3 regions of the Streptomyces sp. NPDC054883 genome follow, and region 2 is predicted to be linked to each of the others. Evidence: riboswitches for the same ligand, from Rfam matches in the RefSeq annotation. Region 2 holds a riboswitch; each other region holds the start of a gene.

Region 1 (5,439 bases), on a different contig from region 2:
AGATCCTCACGTCCACAGCACCGAAGTAGGAACGGCGAACGCGACCGCGTCAAGCGGGAGCGCATCTGCGGCCAGCCCGGGCGAACCGCCCATAGCGGGTGCCGGCCGGCCGCCGGGATACGGTCGACGGGTGCACGAGCCGACTCCCGCAGCCCCCGAAGACCCCGCCTCCCCCCAGGGCCCCACCCTGTTCGACTGGGAGTTCGCCACCGACCCCTACCCGGCGTACGCCTGGCTGCGGGAGCACGCGCCCGTGCACCGGACGAAGCTGCCCAGCGGGGTGGAGGCCTGGTTGGTGACCCGGTACGCCGACGCCCGCCAGGCCCTCGCCGACCAGCGGCTCAGCAAGAATCCGGCGCACCACGCGGAGCCGGCGCACGCCAAGGGCAAGACCGGGATCCCCGGCGAGCGCAAGGCGGAGCTGATGACGCACCTGCTGAACATCGACCCGCCGGACCACACCCGGCTGCGGCGGCTGGTGTCGAAGGCGTTCACCCCGCGCAGGGTGGCCGGGTTCGCCCCGCGGGTGCAGGAGCTGACCGACCACCTCATCGGGCAGTTCGAGAGCAGGGGCGAGGCGGACCTCATCCACGAGTTCGCGTTCCCGCTCCCCATCTACGCCATCTGCGAGATGCTCGGCGTACCGCGCGAGGACCAGGACGACTTCCGGGACTGGGCCGGGATGATGATCCGGCACGGCGGTGGGCCGCGCGGCGGCGTCGCCCGCTCGGTCAAGCAGATGCGGACGTACCTCGGCGAACTCATCCACCGCAAAAGGGATGATCTGGGTGATGACCTCATCTCGGACCTGATCCGGGCCAGCGACCACGGCGACCACCTGACGGAGGCCGAGGCCACCGCCATGGCTTTCATCCTGCTTTTCGCCGGTTTCGAGACGACCGTCAACCTGATCGGCAACGGGCTGCACGCCCTGTTCATGAACCCCGGCCAGCGCGAGCGCCTCCAGGCCTCGCTGGCCGCCGGGGAGCGCGCCCTGCTCGCCACCGGCGTCGAGGAACTGCTGCGCTACGACGGTCCGGTGGAGCTGGCCACCTGGCGCTTCGCCACCGAGCCGTTCGTGCTCGGCGGGCAGCACATCGCCGCCGGGGACCCGGTCCTGGTGGTCCTCGCGGCTGCCGACCGGGACCCCGGGCGGTTCGCGGATCCGGACGCCCTGGACCTCTCGCGCAGTGACAATCAGCACCTCGGGTACGGCCACGGCATCCACTACTGCCTCGGCGCCCCGCTCGCCCGGCTCGAAGGCCAGACCGCGCTCGCGAGTTTGCTGATGCGTCTGCCCGATCTGGAACTCGCCGTTCCATCTGCGGACCTGCGCTGGCGCGGCGGACTCATCATGCGTGGCCTGCGCACTCTTCCGGTCCGCTTCACACCCCGAAACATCTGAGGCCATAACGGGGCACCGCCTGACCCGGAGTCAGTTACCGGCCGAACTTGTGACATGCGTTCGAAGGGGGCTAGGTTCTGCCGTTACCCCGCCGTTATGCGAAAGGTGCACTACATGCGTTCCGGGAACGGCCGCCACAGACGCCCCCGCCAGGTACCCGCCATCGTCGTCACCGCCGGAGTCACGGGCTCCGCGCTGGCCCTGCCGCTGCTCGCGGCCACCAACGCCTCGGCTGCCGACACCTCCACGTGGGACAGCGTCGCCGAGTGCGAGAGCGGTGGCACCTGGAGCGCCAACTTCGGCAGCGGTGCCTACGGCGGACTCCAGTTCACCCAGGAGCAGTGGAACAACGCGGGCGGTCTCGAGTTCGCGGCGCGCCCGGACCTCGCGAGCCGGTCCCAGCAGATAGCCGTCGGCGAGCGGGTGCTGGCTTCGCAGGGCCCCCAGGCGTGGCCGCTGTGCGCCGCGTCCTCCGGGCTGGTCAAGGACGGCCCCGCCGCCGACGTGGACCCGGGTGCGCTGGGGGCTCCCCGGCAGGTCGCCCCCAGTCCCTCCCGCCCCGACAACGCGGTCCCGGACGCCGGCTCCGGCGACCCCGCCACCGACTTCGGCGCACCCACCCCGGCCGCCCCGGCCCCCGGCGCCCCGAGCCCGTCCGCCACGGCGCCGTTCACGCTGCCCGTCGCGCCGCTCGCGCCCAACAGCGGACTGCCCGTCATGCCCGAGCCGGACCTGCCGACGACGCCCGACCCGACGCAGCCCGGCGCCCCGTCCGCCACCGCGCCGGCCACCCCGACGACGCCGGGCACCGCGACGGCGCCGGCCACGCCCTCCCCGTCCGGGACGCCCGCCGCGCCCGCCGGCCCGGCCGCCGGGACGCCGTCCGCCACGCCGAACGCCCCCACGGCCGACTCCGCGGCCGAGGGCGGCGGCAAGCACCGCGGCCCGGCGGCGGTCGAGACGCCCGCTGCGCCTGACGCCGCGTCGGACCCCACGTACACGGTGAAGGCGGGCGACAGCCTGACCGCCATCGCCAACGCCCAGGGACTCAAGGGGGGCTGGAACGCGCTCTACGAGGCCAACGAGCAGGTCATCGGCAACGACGCCGACCTCATCAAGCCCGGGCAGAATCTGGATCTAACCAAGAAATAACGGGCACTTCGGGCGGGCGTAAAGAGCTGAATGCCCGTTATCCGCAAGTGAGACATGCGTCTCTTCCGGTCAACTGGCGCGTCTCGTACCGAAGCTCCCGCAAACCCCGCCCTCACCTGCGAAAACGCCCCTAAGCGGAACGCAAGCAGGCCGATTTCTCCCCGATGTCCCTCGTTGAACATCGGGGAGAGACCTGTCTACCTTCTGAATCGCTCGCCACCGCGGGCCCCTTCGACCGCATCGCCGAATCCTGCCGGCGGACGGAGGGAACAGTCGTCGCGTAAAGCGCCGAAGGCAGGAGCGGGGGAACCAAGGTAGGCGCCGGGACCGGCCGTTGAGAGACGGCCACGGAACCGGCTAGGGGTTAAGCCGCGCGCTGGTCGCGCGGCCGGGCAACTCACTCGCCCGAACCCGACAGCTCACCTCGCAGGCGTCGGTGAGGAGAAACTCCATGCTGCTTTCCGGCAAGGGCAAGCACCGCCGCGCCACGGCCATTGAGCGGACCACCCGTATCGTCACGCTCGCCGGCGTCGCCGGTGTCGCCGTCGCCGCGCCGCTCATGGCAGCCGGCTCCGCGAGCGCCGCGACCGGCTCCGAGTGGGACCGCGTCGCGGCCTGTGAGTCCGGCGGCAACTGGGCCATCAACACCGGCAACGGTTACTACGGCGGCCTGCAGTTCTCGTCCTCCACCTGGGCCGCCTACGGCGGCAAGGCGTACGCCGCGCAGGCCAACCAGGCCTCCAGGTCCCAGCAGATAGCCATCGCCGAGAAGGTCCTCAAGGGCCAGGGCAAGGGCGCGTGGCCGTCCTGTGGCGTGGGCCTGTCGAACTCCTCGTACAACGGCGGCGGTGCGGCCGAGGCCCCCAAGCCGAAGCCGAAGACCGAGACCGAGACCAAGGCCGCCCCGGCGCCGAAGAAGGAGACCAAGCGGCCCGAGGCCCCGGTCACCCGCTCCGAGCGCGCCGAGGCCCCCAAGGCCCCCAAGGCCGCCCCGAAGACCGAGGCCCCGAAGACGGGCAACGGCTCGTACGAGGTCAAGGAGGGCGACACCCTGGGCACCATCGCCGAGGTGAACGGCGTCAAGGGCGGCTGGGAGAAGCTCTTCGAGCTGAACAAGGACATCGTCTCCGACGCCGACCTGATCTTCCCGGGTCAGAAGCTGAAGCTCAGCTGAACCATCGGGTAACACCGACTCCGGCCACCGCCCGGCGCGTACCCCACGCGCCGGGCGGTGGCGCGTCCGCGGCCGGATCGCGGCCGACCGGCGGTCCCTTTGTCCGGGAAAGCGGGTGTCCGGCCGGTTTTTCGTCCCAGGACGCGGGCGGTCGGCGGGTCCAGTGCCCGGAGCCGGTTAGGCTCTAGTCGGCAGGGCCGTCCTACGGCCGCCTGCCACCGCACACCCAGCGTCACATCCCAGAAGGAGATGCTCGTGCCGTCCATCGACGTCGTCGTAGCCCGGGAAATCCTGGACTCCCGAGGCAACCCCACGGTCGAGGTCGAGGTGGGCCTCGACGATGGCAGCACCGGCCGTGCTGCAGTCCCGTCCGGCGCCTCCACCGGCGCATTCGAGGCCATCGAGCTCCGTGACGGTGACCCCAACCGTTACATGGGCAAGGGTGTCGAGAAGGCCGTCCTCGCCGTCATCGAGCAGATCGGCCCGGAGCTCGTCGGCTACGACGCCACCGAGCAGCGGCTGATCGACCAGGCCATGTTCGACCTGGACGCCACCGACAACAAGGCCTCCCTCGGCGCCAACGCCATCCTCGGCGTCTCCCTGGCCGTCGCGCACGCCGCGTCCGAGGCCTCGGACCTGCCGCTCTTCCGCTACCTCGGCGGCCCGAACGCGCACCTGCTGCCCGTCCCGATGATGAACATCCTCAACGGTGGGTCGCACGCCGACTCCAACGTCGACATCCAGGAGTTCATGATCGCCCCGATCGGCGCGGAGTCCTTCTCCGAGGCGCTGCGCTGGGGCGCGGAGGTCTACCACACCCTCAAGAAGGTCCTGCACACCAAGGGCCTGTCCACCGGCCTGGGCGACGAGGGCGGCTTCGCCCCGAACCTGGAGTCCAACCGCGCCGCGCTCGACCTCATCCTCGAGGCCATCAAGCAGGCCGGCTACACCCCGGGCAAGGACATCGCGCTCGCGCTCGACGTCGCCGCGTCCGAGTTCTACAAGGACGGCAAGTACGAGTTCGAGGGCCAGTCCCGCTCGGCCGCCGAGATGACCGACTACTACGCCGAGCTCGTCGAGGCGTACCCGCTCGTCTCCATCGAGGACCCGCTGTTCGAGGACGACTGGGCCGGCTGGAAGACCATCACCGACCGCCTGGGCGCCAAGGTCCAGATCGTCGGCGACGACCTCTTCGTCACCAACCCCGAGCGGCTGGCCCGCGGCATCGAGGAGGGCTCCGCGAACGCCCTGCTCGTCAAGGTCAACCAGATCGGTTCGCTGACCGAGACCCTGGACGCCGTCGAGATGGCCCAGCGCAACGGCTTCAAGTGCATGATGTCGCACCGCTCCGGCGAGACCGAGGACGTCACCATCGCCGACCTCGCCGTCGCCGTGAACTGCGGCCAGATCAAGACCGGCGCCCCGGCCCGCTCGGACCGCGTCGCGAAGTACAACCAGCTGCTGCGCATCGAGGAGATCCTCGACGACGCCGCCGTGTACGCGGGCCGCTCGGCCTTCCCCCGGTTCCGCTCTGCGGACCAGTAGGCACAGCCGCTCTGCGGACCAGTAGGCACAGCCGGTCCGCGGACCGGTAAGCACGACAAGGGGCAATCACCGCCTCGCGGAGCTGGCCTCCGTACGTCCCCGCACTCGGTCCCGTACCGTGTGCGGGGACGTATTGCGTACCGCGTGCGAAGGGGAGGCGGGA
Region 2 (5,439 bases):
ACCACCCGGTCGTCCGCCGGGCCCTGCACGACGTCCTGGACGCCCAGCTCGCCGACCTCACCCGCTTCGACTGCCAGCCCCTGCCCGGGCTGCTCGCCGAGAAGCTCCTGTCCTACAGCCCCCACCTGGACCGGGTCTTCTTCGGCAACAGCGGCACGGAAGCGGTGGAGACGGCCCTCAAGTTCGCCCGGTACGCCACCGGACGCCCCAGGGTCCTCTACTGCGACCACGCCTTCCACGGTCTGACGGCCGGCTCCCTCTCGGTCAACGGCGAGGGCGGCTTCCGCGACGGCTTCGCGCCCCTGCTGCCCGACACCCGGATCCTGCTTGGCGACCTGACCGCGCTGGAGCGGGAGCTCGAACGCGGCGACGTGGCCGCCTTCGTCGTGGAACCCGTCCAGGGCAAGGGGGTGCTCGCGCCGCCGCCCGGGTTCCTGCTCGCCGCCCAGGACCTGCTGCGCCGCCACAAGGCGCTGCTGATCGCCGACGAGGTACAGACCGGCCTCGGACGCACCGGGGAGTTCTACGCGTACCAGCATGAGCCGGGCGTGGAACCGGACCTGGTGTGCGTGGCCAAGGCGCTCTCCGGCGGCTACGTGCCCGTCGGGGCGACCCTGGGCAAGGACTGGATCTTCAAGAAGGTCTACTCGTCCATGGACCGGGTGCTCGTGCACTCCGCGAGCTTCGGCTCCAACGCCCAGGCCATGGCCGCCGGACTGGCGGTGCTCACCGTCATGGAGGACGAGGGGATCGTGGCCCGTGCCCGGGCGACGGGGGACCTGCTGCGCGGGCGGCTCGCGGCCCTGGTGGACGAGTACGAGCTGCTGCACGAGGTGCGCGGGCGGGGGCTGATGATCGGCATCGAGTTCGGCCGGCCGTCCTCGCTCGGGCTGCGCAGCCGCTGGACGATGCTCCAGGCGGCCCGCAAGGGACTCTTCGCGCAGATGGTCGTGGTGCCGCTGCTGCAGAAGCACCGGATCCTCACCCAGGTCTCCGGCGACCACCTGGAGGTCATCAAGCTGATCCCGCCGCTGATCGTGGACGAGGCTGACGTCAACCGGTTCGTCGGCGCCTTCCGCGAGGTCATGGACGAGGCGCACGGCGGGGGCGCCCTGATGTGGGACTTCGGCAGGACGCTGGTGAAGCAGGCCGTCGGCAACCGCTGACGGCCTGCCGCAGGGGTCGTTCAGTCGAGGAGCCGGTCCCTCAGCCGGCCGAGGGTCGCGGGCGTGAGCCCGAGTCCCTCGGCCAGGTAGGGCTCCACTCCGCCCCACGTACCGTCGATGGTCTCGAAGGCCGTGGTCAGGAACTCGTCGCGGGCGTCGAAGAGCGGGGCCAGCAGCTCCATCACCTCGGGGGAGCGGGCCTCGGGGGAGTCGTCGCCGCGGCGCACCCGGTAGCGGTTGTGCGGGGCGTTCGACTCCAGGTAGTCCGCCACGATCGCCTCGCGCTCGACCCCCAGGGCGAGCAGCGTGACGGCGATCGAGAGCCCCGCCCGGTCCTTGCCGGCCGCGCAGTGCATCAGGGCCGGGACGCCGTCCTCGGCGAGGGCGTGCACGACCCGGCTGTGCTCGGCCGTCCGGTCCCTGATGATCGACCGGTACGAGTTCCGCATCCGGGCGGCGGCCCTCCCCTCGCCCAGCAGCCCCCGGAGCTGACCCAGATCGCCGTCCCGGACCATGGTCCAGAACTCCCGGCCGTCCGCGGGATCCGTCAGCGGGATGTTCACGTTCCGGACGCCGGGCAGCTCGACGTCCGGCCCTTCCAGCGCGTGGTCGGCGCCGTTGCGGAAGTCGAAAACGGTGTGGAGGCCGAGCGAGGCCAGGAATTCCACATCGTTTTCGGTGGCATGTGCGAGATGTCCGCTTCGGAACAGAAGTCCCGTCCTGACCCTTCGTCCGTCGGTGGTCGGCAGTCCTCCCACGTCGCGGAAATTGCGCACTCCGGACAGTTCGGGCCCCGTGGGCGGGTTGGCGGCTATCTGCTGGGTCACGGGACGGGTCCTCCGCATCGTCGTGGGCCGTCGCGGCCGGGGTGGTGGGCGCGCGGCCGTGGGGCCGTTGCCGACTGTCCGAATTGGACCGGTTGCGAACAACTTGCCATATCCGGGGGCGAGATCGCGGCCGATCCCGTGAGCCAGATCATACGGTGACCGTGCGTGCCTGATCGCGAAACCCGAATTCCCTTGTCGCCGCGGTCGTTGCGGGAGCGGAATGGACGGAGGGTGACGGAAATTCAGCCGGCTTTTGCCACCTGCTATTCCGTCAGGGAATTCATGGCTTGTTGTGCACGGCGTCGCTCGATTACCTTCGCGATCGATCCGGGTGGACCGCCGAATCCTGCCGCCGCCCGGGAACCGCACCCGACTATTCACGCGCGCGGCAGGAGCGGGGGAACCAGGTAAGCCGCTGTTCCGGACGTTCCCGCCGGAACGGCTCGGGGTGAAGCCGTACGCCGTTGCTGTGCGTACGGCCGGACATCTCCAGCCCGAACCCGACAGCTCACCTCGCAGGCGACGGAGAGGAATTCGTCATGCCCGCACACGGCAAGCACCGCCGCCCGAAGTCCCTTGCCATACCCCGCGGACTGGCCGCCGCCGGTACCGGCGGCGCGGCCCTCGCGCTGCCGCTGCTGGGCGCCGCCGGTGCCCATGCGGCCCCCGCCGCGGCCCCCGCCGCGCTGCCCGTCCAGGCCCCGCAGCTCCCGGCGTCCGCGCAGGCCGCGCCCGCCGTCACCCCGGTCGCCGCCCCCGGCGTCTACACCGTCGTCCCCGGCGACTGCCTGTCGCAGATCGCCGCCGACCGCCACCTGTCGGGCGGCTGGGAGCGGCTGTACGCCGACAACCGCGAGGCCGTCGGTGCGGACCCCTCGCTGATCCACCCCGGGCTCAAGCTGACGCTCGGCGGGCACGGGGACCGGACCTCCGCCAAGCCGGCCTCCCGGGACTCCGGGCCGGCGTCGGTTCCGTCCTCCTCCGACCGGTCCTCCGGCAAGGCTCAGGCGCCTTCCGAGACCGGCTCCGGCAGCGCTTCCGCCGCCGAGCGGCCCGCCGCACCCGCCGCGCAGGGCTCCGGCTCCGCCTCCGGCGCCGTCACGGCGGCCGGATTCGTCGCCCCGGTCAGCGGCGGGATCTCCACCCCGTACAAGCTCGCGGGCAGCATGTGGTCTTCCGGTTACCACACCGGCGTCGACTTCATCGCGAGCACCGGCACCACCGTCAAGGCGGTCGGCGCGGGCACCGTGGTCACGGCGGGCTGGGGCGGTGCGTACGGCAACGAGGTCGTGATCCGGCACGCCGACGGCAAGTACTCCCAGTACGGCCACCTCTCGCAGCTGTCCGTCTCGGTAGGCCAGAGCGTCACCGCCGGGCAGCGCATCGGGCTCTCCGGCGCCACCGGCAATGTGACCGGCCCTCACCTCCACTTCGAGATCCGCACCGGCCCGTCGTACGGCTCGGACATCGACCCGCTCGCGTACCTGCGCTCGAAGGGCGTCGGCATCTGACGCCGGGCGGGCGTGGGCAGGTAGCCGCGTGAGGCCGGGACCCCGAGGGGGTTCCGGCCTCACGCGATTCTTATTCCGCATGTGCGTGGTGGCGTAGATCACGGTCCGTCAAACCCTGCTTACGTTGGCGTAGGTCGCCCGCGGGGGTGAAGGATGTGGTGCTGTGGCAGCGACGAAGACGACACTCAAGACCATCGGCTCGTACGCGGCGATCGGGGACAGCTTCACCGAGGGCGTAGGGGACCCGGGACCCGGGGATTCGTATCTCGGCTGGGCGGACCGGCTGGCCGTGCTCCTGGCCGACCAGCGGGAAGAACACGATTTCCGGTACGCGAACCTGGCCGTCCGGGGGAAGGTCCTCGACCAGATCGTGGCCGAGCAGGTGCCGAGGGCCAAGGCCCTCGCGCCCGACCTCGTCACCTTCTGTGCGGGGGGCAACGACATCATCCGTCCGGGGACCGACCCGGACGACGTGGCGGAACGCTTCGAGGCGGCCGTCGCCGACCTCGCCGGCTCCGTCGGCCAGATCATGGTCACGACCGGCTTCGACACCCGGGGCGTGCCGGTCCTCAAGCACCTGCGGGGCAAGGTGGCGACGTACAGCGCACACGTGCGCGCCATCGCCGACCGGTACGACTGCCCGGTGCTCGACCTCTGGTCGCTCAGGTCCGTGCAGGACCGGCGGGCCTGGGACACCGACCGGCTGCACCTCTCGCCCGAGGGGCACACCCGGGTCGCGCTGCGCGCCGCCCAGGTGCTCGGGCTGGACGTACCCGCCGATCCCGACCAGCCGTGGCCGCCGGAGCGGCCGCGCGGCTCGGTGGACGTGACGCGGGACAACATCCAGTGGGCGCGCGAACACCTCGTGCCCTGGATCGGGCGGCGGCTGCGCGGCGAGTCCTCGGGGGACCACGTCGAGGCGAAGCGGCCGGACCTGCTGCCGCTGTAGGGCGTACGCGACGGGGGCGGGGCCGGGACACCGCGAGCCGCCGGGGCGGGCACGGGGCACCGCGACACGCCGGGGCGGGCACGGGGCACTGCGACACGCCGGGGGCCGCAAGCGGAATCCCTGGGGGCCGGTGTGCGTTGGGATGGTCGTAGACACGTACGACCGTCCTGCCCCCATCCTCACAGGAGGCGCCTTGTCCGGCTCCCGTCCCCTGCGTCCCCGGCTGCGTGCCCTGCGGCCCGAAGCCTTCGGCGCGGACCCGTCCGGCGCGCGGCTGGAGCGGATCCTGCGCTCGCCCAACTTCGCCGACGGAGTCTTCCAGAACCCGGTCGGGGCCCGGACCAGGCCTTCCGGCTCCATGGCGGAGTTCGCGAAGATCTACTTCCACAAGGAGCAGCGCCTGCGGCGCAGCCCGGGTGCGCCGATCCCGGTCTACCCGACGACGCTGGCCGAGCTCGCCAAGCCGCCGGCGAGCGGACTGCGGCTGACGTGGACGGGGCACTCCAGCGTCCTCGCCGAGATCGACGGCCGGCGGGTCCTGTTCGACCCGGTGTGGGGAGAGCGGTGCTCTCCCTTCCCCTTCGCGGGGCCCAAGCGGCTGCACCCCGTGCCGGTACCGCTCGCCTCGCTCGGCGAGGTCGACGTCGTGGTCATCTCGCACGACCACTACGACCACCTCGACCTCCCGACGATCAAGGCACTCGCCGGTACCGACACGGTCTTCGCCGTCCCGCTCGGCGTCGGCGCCCACCTGGAGCGCTGGGGAGTCCCGGCGGACCGGCTGCGCGAACTGGACTGGAACGAGAGCACCAAGGTGGCCGGGCTCTCCCTCACCGCCACCCCCGCCCGCCACTTCTGCGGGCGCGGCCTGCGCAACCAGCAGTTCACCCTGTGGGCGTCCTGGGTCGTCGAGGGCGACGCGCACCGGATCTACCACAGCGGCGACACGGGCTACTTCCCGGGCTTCCAGGAGATCGGCGCCGCGC
Region 3 (5,439 bases), on a different contig from region 2:
AGGTGCCCGTGGAAGCCGGTGTCCCGCAGGTTGCGCAGCACCGCCGCCCCGACGCCCGCCCCGGAGCGGCTGACTCCGATCACCGCCACGGAGCCGGGTGCCAGCAGCCGCTGGACGGAGCGGGCTTCGGCGCGCTGTTCGCGGGCGCGCTGCACGGCGAGCGACTCGGCGGTGGGCTCCAGGTCGAGGGTGAGGTGCACGGAACCGTCTTCGAAGCTGCGCCTCTGCTGGTAGCCGGCGTCCGTGAACACCTTGATCATCTTGCTGTTGGCGGGCAGCACCTCGGCGGCGAACCGCCGGATGCCCCGCTCGCGGGCCACGGCGCCGATGTGCTCCAGGAGCGCGGAGGCCACTCCGCGGCCCTGGTGGGCGTCCTGGACCAGGAAGGCGACCTCGGCCTCGTCGGCGGGGGCGGACGCGGGCCGGCCGTCGGGGCCGATCCGGTCGTAGCGGACGGTGGCGATGAACTCTCCGCCGACGGTCGCGGCGAGGCCGACCCGGTCCACGTAGTCGTGGTGCGTGAAGCGGCGCACGTCGCGGTCGGAGAGCCGCGGGTAGGGCGCGAAGAAGCGGTAGTACTTCGACTCGTCGGAGACCTGTTCGTAGAAGCTGACCAGCCGTCCCGCGTCATCCGTGGTGATGGGCCGGATGCGGGCGGTGCCGCCGTCGCGCAAGACGACGTCCGCTTCCCAGTGGGCCGGGTACGAGAGGTCCGACTCGGTGGTCATGGGCACACCCTAAGGGGCGCATCCCCGCGATGGCGCGTGCGCGGCGCATGAGGCATAACGGGACGAACACGTGCAAGCTGGGGAAGGTCGAACGGCGGTGGATCCAGGCCGAAGGCCGGTCCGAGCATTCCGGGCGTCGTGAGAGACTGGTCTAGACAACCGTAAGAACCTGAAGGGCATCACCATGGCAGAGCGCCGCGTCAACGTCGGCTGGGCCGAGGGCCTGCACGCTCGTCCCGCCTCGATCTTCGTCCGTGCGACGACCGCTTCCGGCGTCCCGGTGACTATCGCGAAGGCCGGCGGCGACCCCGTCAACGCCGCTTCCATGCTGGCGGTCCTGGGCCTGGGCGCCCAGGGCGGCGAGGAGATCGTCCTCGCGTCCGAGGCCGAGGGTGCCGAGGCCGCGCTGGACCGCCTCGCGAAGCTCGTCGCCGAGGGCCTCGAGGAGCTCCCCGAGACGGTCTGACCGCCGGGCCCTTCGGGTCATCCGTACGCGGCGGAGCCGCGGCCCCCGTATCGACCGGGCGCCGCGGCTCCGTTGCTTTTCAGACCGAATTCCGGCCACCGGAAACAATTCGGCCACTCGCGCCGGAGAATCCCGCGCACGAGAAACCCGCAACGCAGCGGAATTCCCGTGCCGCGCACGTGAGGGCGGCAAAGCGGACCGGATATCGCTCCCCTTTGTATACGGCCCTTGTTAATGCCGGCCGCTGGCCATGTTTACGGCAGGTTGCGAAGTCCTCACCCTCGGCCGGTGGGATCCGGCCGCCCGGTCGGCGTGCAGAGCGGTCAGCGCCCGGGCGCGCTCGGCGTCGCCCCGCGCCACGGCGTCCACGATCGCGCCGTGCTCGGCCCAGGAGTCGACCGGCCGGGCCGGTGCCTGCACCACGTACATCCAGGCGATCTTGTGCCGGGTCTGCGTCAGCACGGAGATCAGCCCCGGGCTGGCGGAGGCCTGCGCGAGCGTCTCGTGGAACCACCCGCCCAGGGCGCGCAGATCCTCTCCCCGGCCGCTCCTGGCCCGTTCCTGGCCCAGCCTGACCAGACCGCGCAGCACCTTCAGGTGGCCCTCGGTACGCCGGCGGGCGGCCCGGGCCGCGGCGAGCGGCTCCAGGAGCGCCCGCAGCTCCAGCAGGTCCGCCGCCTCCTGGTCGGTGGGCTCGGCGACGCAGGCGCCCGCGTGCCGGCGGGTGGTGACGAACCCTTCCGCCTCCAGGGTGCGCAGCGCCTCACGGACAGGGACGCGCGAGACTCCGTACCTGCGGGCGAGGACCTCTTCGGTCAGCCTGCCGCCCGGCTCGAAGACCCCGGAGACGATGTCGTCACGGATCGCTGTGCATACCGCGTGCGCAGGAATACGCAAGACCTCACTCCGCTCTCATTCCGACTGCCGACTTCCGGCGTTGCCGTCACGACCGTACTGCGACTCTAATGCAGCACACGAACATTTCCGAGGACGGCCGGAAATACGAAACATTTGTCGGCGGACGGAAGGGCGCCCCGGGATACGTCGAAGGCCCCGGCTCGGGGAGCCGGGGCCTTCGACGGAAGCGGTGCGTTCGGTGCCGTCCGGTCAGACGTTGACGCCGTGCGAGCGCAGGTACGCCACCGGGTCGATGTCCGAGCCGTACGTGGCACCGGTGCGGGCCTCGAAGTGCAGGTGCGGGCCGCTGGCGTTGCCCGTGGAGCCCGAGATGCCGATCTGCTGGCCGGCGGAGACCTGCTGGCCGGCGGAGACGTTCAGCGACACCATGTGCGCGTACTGGGTGTAGGTGCCGTCGTTGTGCCGGATGACGACGTTGTTGCCGTACGCGCCGCCCCAGCCCGCCTCGACGACGGTGCCCGCACCCACGGCGTGGACGGTGGTGCCCTCGGCGGCGTGGAAGTCGATGCCCGTGTGGCTGCCGGAGGACCACATGCTGCCGCCCGCCTTGTACTGCGTGCTGACGTACGAGCCGTCGATCGGGGCGACGAAGGTGTTGAGGCGCTTGCGCTCCTCCTCGCGGGCCGCGCGCTCGGCGGCGTCGCGCTCGGCCTTGGCCTTGGCCTCGGCGAGGCGCTTGGCCTCGGCGGCGCGCGTCTTGGCCTCGGCCTCCGCCTGCGCCTTGGCGGCGGTGACCTCGGCGGCCCGGTGCTGGGACTCGGCCTGGGTCTCGATCTCGTTCTGGAGCTCGTCGGCGACGACCACGGCGCTGAGGCCGGTGTCCTCCATCGACGGGGCCGCGGCCCTGTCCGCGGCGAACGCGGGACCGGCCAGGGTGCCGACGACGCCGGTGGTGGCGAGGGCGGCTATGCCGGCGTAACCGGCGGTCTTGCGGCTCATACGGCTTGAACCACGGTGCTTACCGGCGGCACGACTGCCAAACGCCATGAAGGGTTTGATCCTTTCCTTCCCTCTCGCCTACCGGGTTAGCTGACGGGTTCGGAGCAGGAAGGTCTCCTACGGGCCCCTCTTGCGAGGTGGTCCGATTCACCCCAGGGACACTTGTGGGTCCCCGGCTCCCCAGGCTCGCGCCTGACGGGGACTCGGCGATCGCTGCCCGGTGCCGCGGGTGCGGCGCGCACAACTGACGGACAGCACGGCCGACGCTAGGCGGATCTTCGGGCAATCTCCAAACAGACGCGTGCTTTTGTTACCTACGCCACACCACATACGAACAACCACACCACCAAACAGGCAAAAAGGGACTCCGGCGGACAAGCCGCCGGAGTCCCCTGCATCAACCAGGTGGAGGGCCGCGTCAGTTGGTGACGACGGTGACCGCACCGATCCCGAGGGCCCGCACGGGCTCCTCGATCTGCGCCGCGTCACCCACCAGGACCGTGACCAGCCGGTCCGCCGGGAACGCCGCGACGACCGCCGAAGTCGCCTCCACCGTGCCGGTCGCGGCGAGCTGCGCGTACAACTTCGCCTGGTAGTCGTCCGGGAGCTGCTGCTCCACCTGGTCGGCGAGCGTGCCCGCGACCGAGGCCGCGGTCTCGAACTTCAGCGGGGCCACGCCCACCAGGTTCTGCACCGCGACGTCCCGTTCGGCGTCGGTCAGGCCGCCCTCCGCGAGGGTGCGCAGCACCGTCCAGAGGTCGCCCAGCGCCGGGCCGGTGTTGGGGGTGTCCACCGAGCCGCTGATGGCGAGCATCGAGGCGCCCCTGCCGTCGGCGGTGGAGCGCAGCACCTGGCCGAACGCGCGGACCCCGTAGGTGTACCCCTTCTCCTCGCGCAGCACCTTGTCCAGGCGCGAGGTGAGGGTTCCGCCCAGGCAGTACGTGCCGAGCACCTGGGCCGCCCAGACACGGTCGTGCCGGTCCGGGCCGATGCGGCCGATCAGCAGCTGCGTCTGGACCGCGCCGGGCCGGTCCACGATGATCACGCGCCCGGTGTCGTCGGCGGTCACCGGGGGCACTGGCAGCGGCTCGGCGCTACCGCCGGTCCAACTCCCCAGGGTGTCCGCGAGGACCGCGTCGAGGTCGATGCCGGTCAGGTCGCCGACGACCACCGCGGTGGCGGTGGAGGGGCGCACGTGGGCCTCGTAGAAGGCGCGTACGGCCGCGGAGTCGATCCGGGCCACCGTCTCCTCGGTGCCCTGGCGGGGCCGGGACATCCGCAGGCTCCCCGGGAAGAGCTCCTTGGAGAGCTCCTTCGCGGCGCGGCGCTGCGGGTTGGCCAGCTCGTGCGGGATCTCGTCGAGCCGGTTGCGGACCAGGCGGTCGACCTCGCCGTCCGCGAAGGCGGGGGCGCGCAGCGCCTCGGCGACCAGCCCGAGGGCCTTCGCCAGGCGGGAGGCCGGGACCTCCAGGGAGACCCGGATGCCCGGGTGGTCGGCGTGCGCGTCGAGCGTGGCGCCGCAGCGCTCCAGCTCGGCGGCGAACTCCTCGGCGGAGTGCTTGTCGGTGCCCTCCGACAGGGCGCGGGCCATGATGGTGGCCACGCCGTCCAGGCCCTCGGGCTCCGCGTCCAGCGGAGCGGCGAGGTTGATCTCCACGGCGATGACCTGCTGGCCCGGGCGGTGGCAGCGCAGCAGGGTCAAGCCGTTGGGCAGCGAGCCGCGCTCGGGGGCCGGGAAGGCCCACGGCTTGGCCTCGCCGGCCTGCGGCTGCGGGTGGAGGGTCATCGTGACGGCTGCGGTGTCGCTCACTGCTCCGCCCCTTCGTTCTCGGTCTCGTCGGACTCGTCGGACTCCGCAGTGAGCGGCTCGTACACGAGCACCGCGCGGTTGTCGGGGCGCAGCCGCGCCGCGGCGACGGCCTGCACTTCCTCCGCGGTGACGTCGAGGACGCGCCCGACCGCGGTCAGGGCGAGCTGGGGGTCACCGAACAGCACGGCGAACCGGCACAGTTCGTCCGCGCGGCCGGCCACCGTGCTCAGCCGGTCCAGCCACTCGCGCTCCAGCTGCGCCTGGGCGCGCTCCATCTCCTCGGCCGTGGGGCCTTCGGCGGCGAACCGGGCGAGTTCCTCGTCCACGGCCGCCTCGATGTCGGGCACTTCGACCCCGCTGGAGGTCTTCACGTCCAGCCAGCCCAGGGAGGGCGCGCCCGCGAGGCGCAGCAGGCCGAAGCCCGCCGCGACGGCGCTCTGGTCGCGCCGGACCAGGCGGTTGTGGAGGCGGGAGGACTCGCCGCCGCCCAGGACGGTCAGCGCCACGTCGGCGGCGTCGCACTCGCGGGTGCCGTCGTGCGGAAGCCGGTAGGCGGCCATCAGCGCGCGGGCCGGGAC

The links. Region 2 has a riboswitch for cyclic di-AMP ahead of ACWGH1_RS08800 (LysM peptidoglycan-binding domain-containing M23 family metallopeptidase). Riboswitches for the same ligand answer to the same signal wherever they lie in the genome.
Region 1: another riboswitch for cyclic di-AMP. It lies ahead of ACWGH1_RS17420 (transglycosylase family protein); the one in region 2 lies ahead of ACWGH1_RS08800 (LysM peptidoglycan-binding domain-containing M23 family metallopeptidase).
Region 3: another riboswitch for cyclic di-AMP. It lies ahead of ACWGH1_RS15790 (M23 family metallopeptidase); the one in region 2 lies ahead of ACWGH1_RS08800 (LysM peptidoglycan-binding domain-containing M23 family metallopeptidase).

What each region holds. Positions count from the first base shown of each region.
Region 1 covers NZ_JBSGYT010000021.1:5,653-11,091, reverse strand. The annotation lists gene ACWGH1_RS17435 (globin domain-containing protein) at 1-10, opposite strand, end outside; gene ACWGH1_RS17430 (cytochrome P450 family protein) at 131-1,405, shown strand; gene ACWGH1_RS17425 (transglycosylase family protein) at 1,520-2,557, shown strand; cyclic di-AMP (ydaO/yuaA leader) riboswitch at 2,834-3,005, shown strand; gene ACWGH1_RS17420 (transglycosylase family protein) at 3,009-3,731, shown strand; gene eno (phosphopyruvate hydratase) at 3,981-5,276, shown strand.
Region 2 covers NZ_JBSGYT010000008.1:67,914-73,352, forward strand. The annotation lists gene ACWGH1_RS08790 (aspartate aminotransferase family protein) at 1-1,166, shown strand, start outside; gene ACWGH1_RS08795 (tyrosine-protein phosphatase) at 1,187-1,993, opposite strand; cyclic di-AMP (ydaO/yuaA leader) riboswitch at 2,354-2,528, shown strand; gene ACWGH1_RS08800 (LysM peptidoglycan-binding domain-containing M23 family metallopeptidase) at 2,533-3,504, shown strand; gene ACWGH1_RS08805 (SGNH/GDSL hydrolase family protein) at 3,668-4,453, shown strand; gene ACWGH1_RS08810 (MBL fold metallo-hydrolase) at 4,647-5,439, shown strand, end outside.
Region 3 covers NZ_JBSGYT010000018.1:7,400-12,838, forward strand. The annotation lists gene ACWGH1_RS15775 (bifunctional acetate--CoA ligase family protein/GNAT family N-acetyltransferase) at 1-728, opposite strand, end outside; gene ACWGH1_RS15780 (HPr family phosphocarrier protein) at 913-1,194, shown strand; gene ACWGH1_RS15785 (GntR family transcriptional regulator) at 1,426-2,091, opposite strand; gene ACWGH1_RS15790 (M23 family metallopeptidase) at 2,302-3,099, opposite strand; cyclic di-AMP (ydaO/yuaA leader) riboswitch at 3,112-3,270, opposite strand; gene ACWGH1_RS15795 (M16 family metallopeptidase) at 3,470-4,837, opposite strand; gene ACWGH1_RS15800 (M16 family metallopeptidase) at 4,858-5,439, opposite strand, start outside.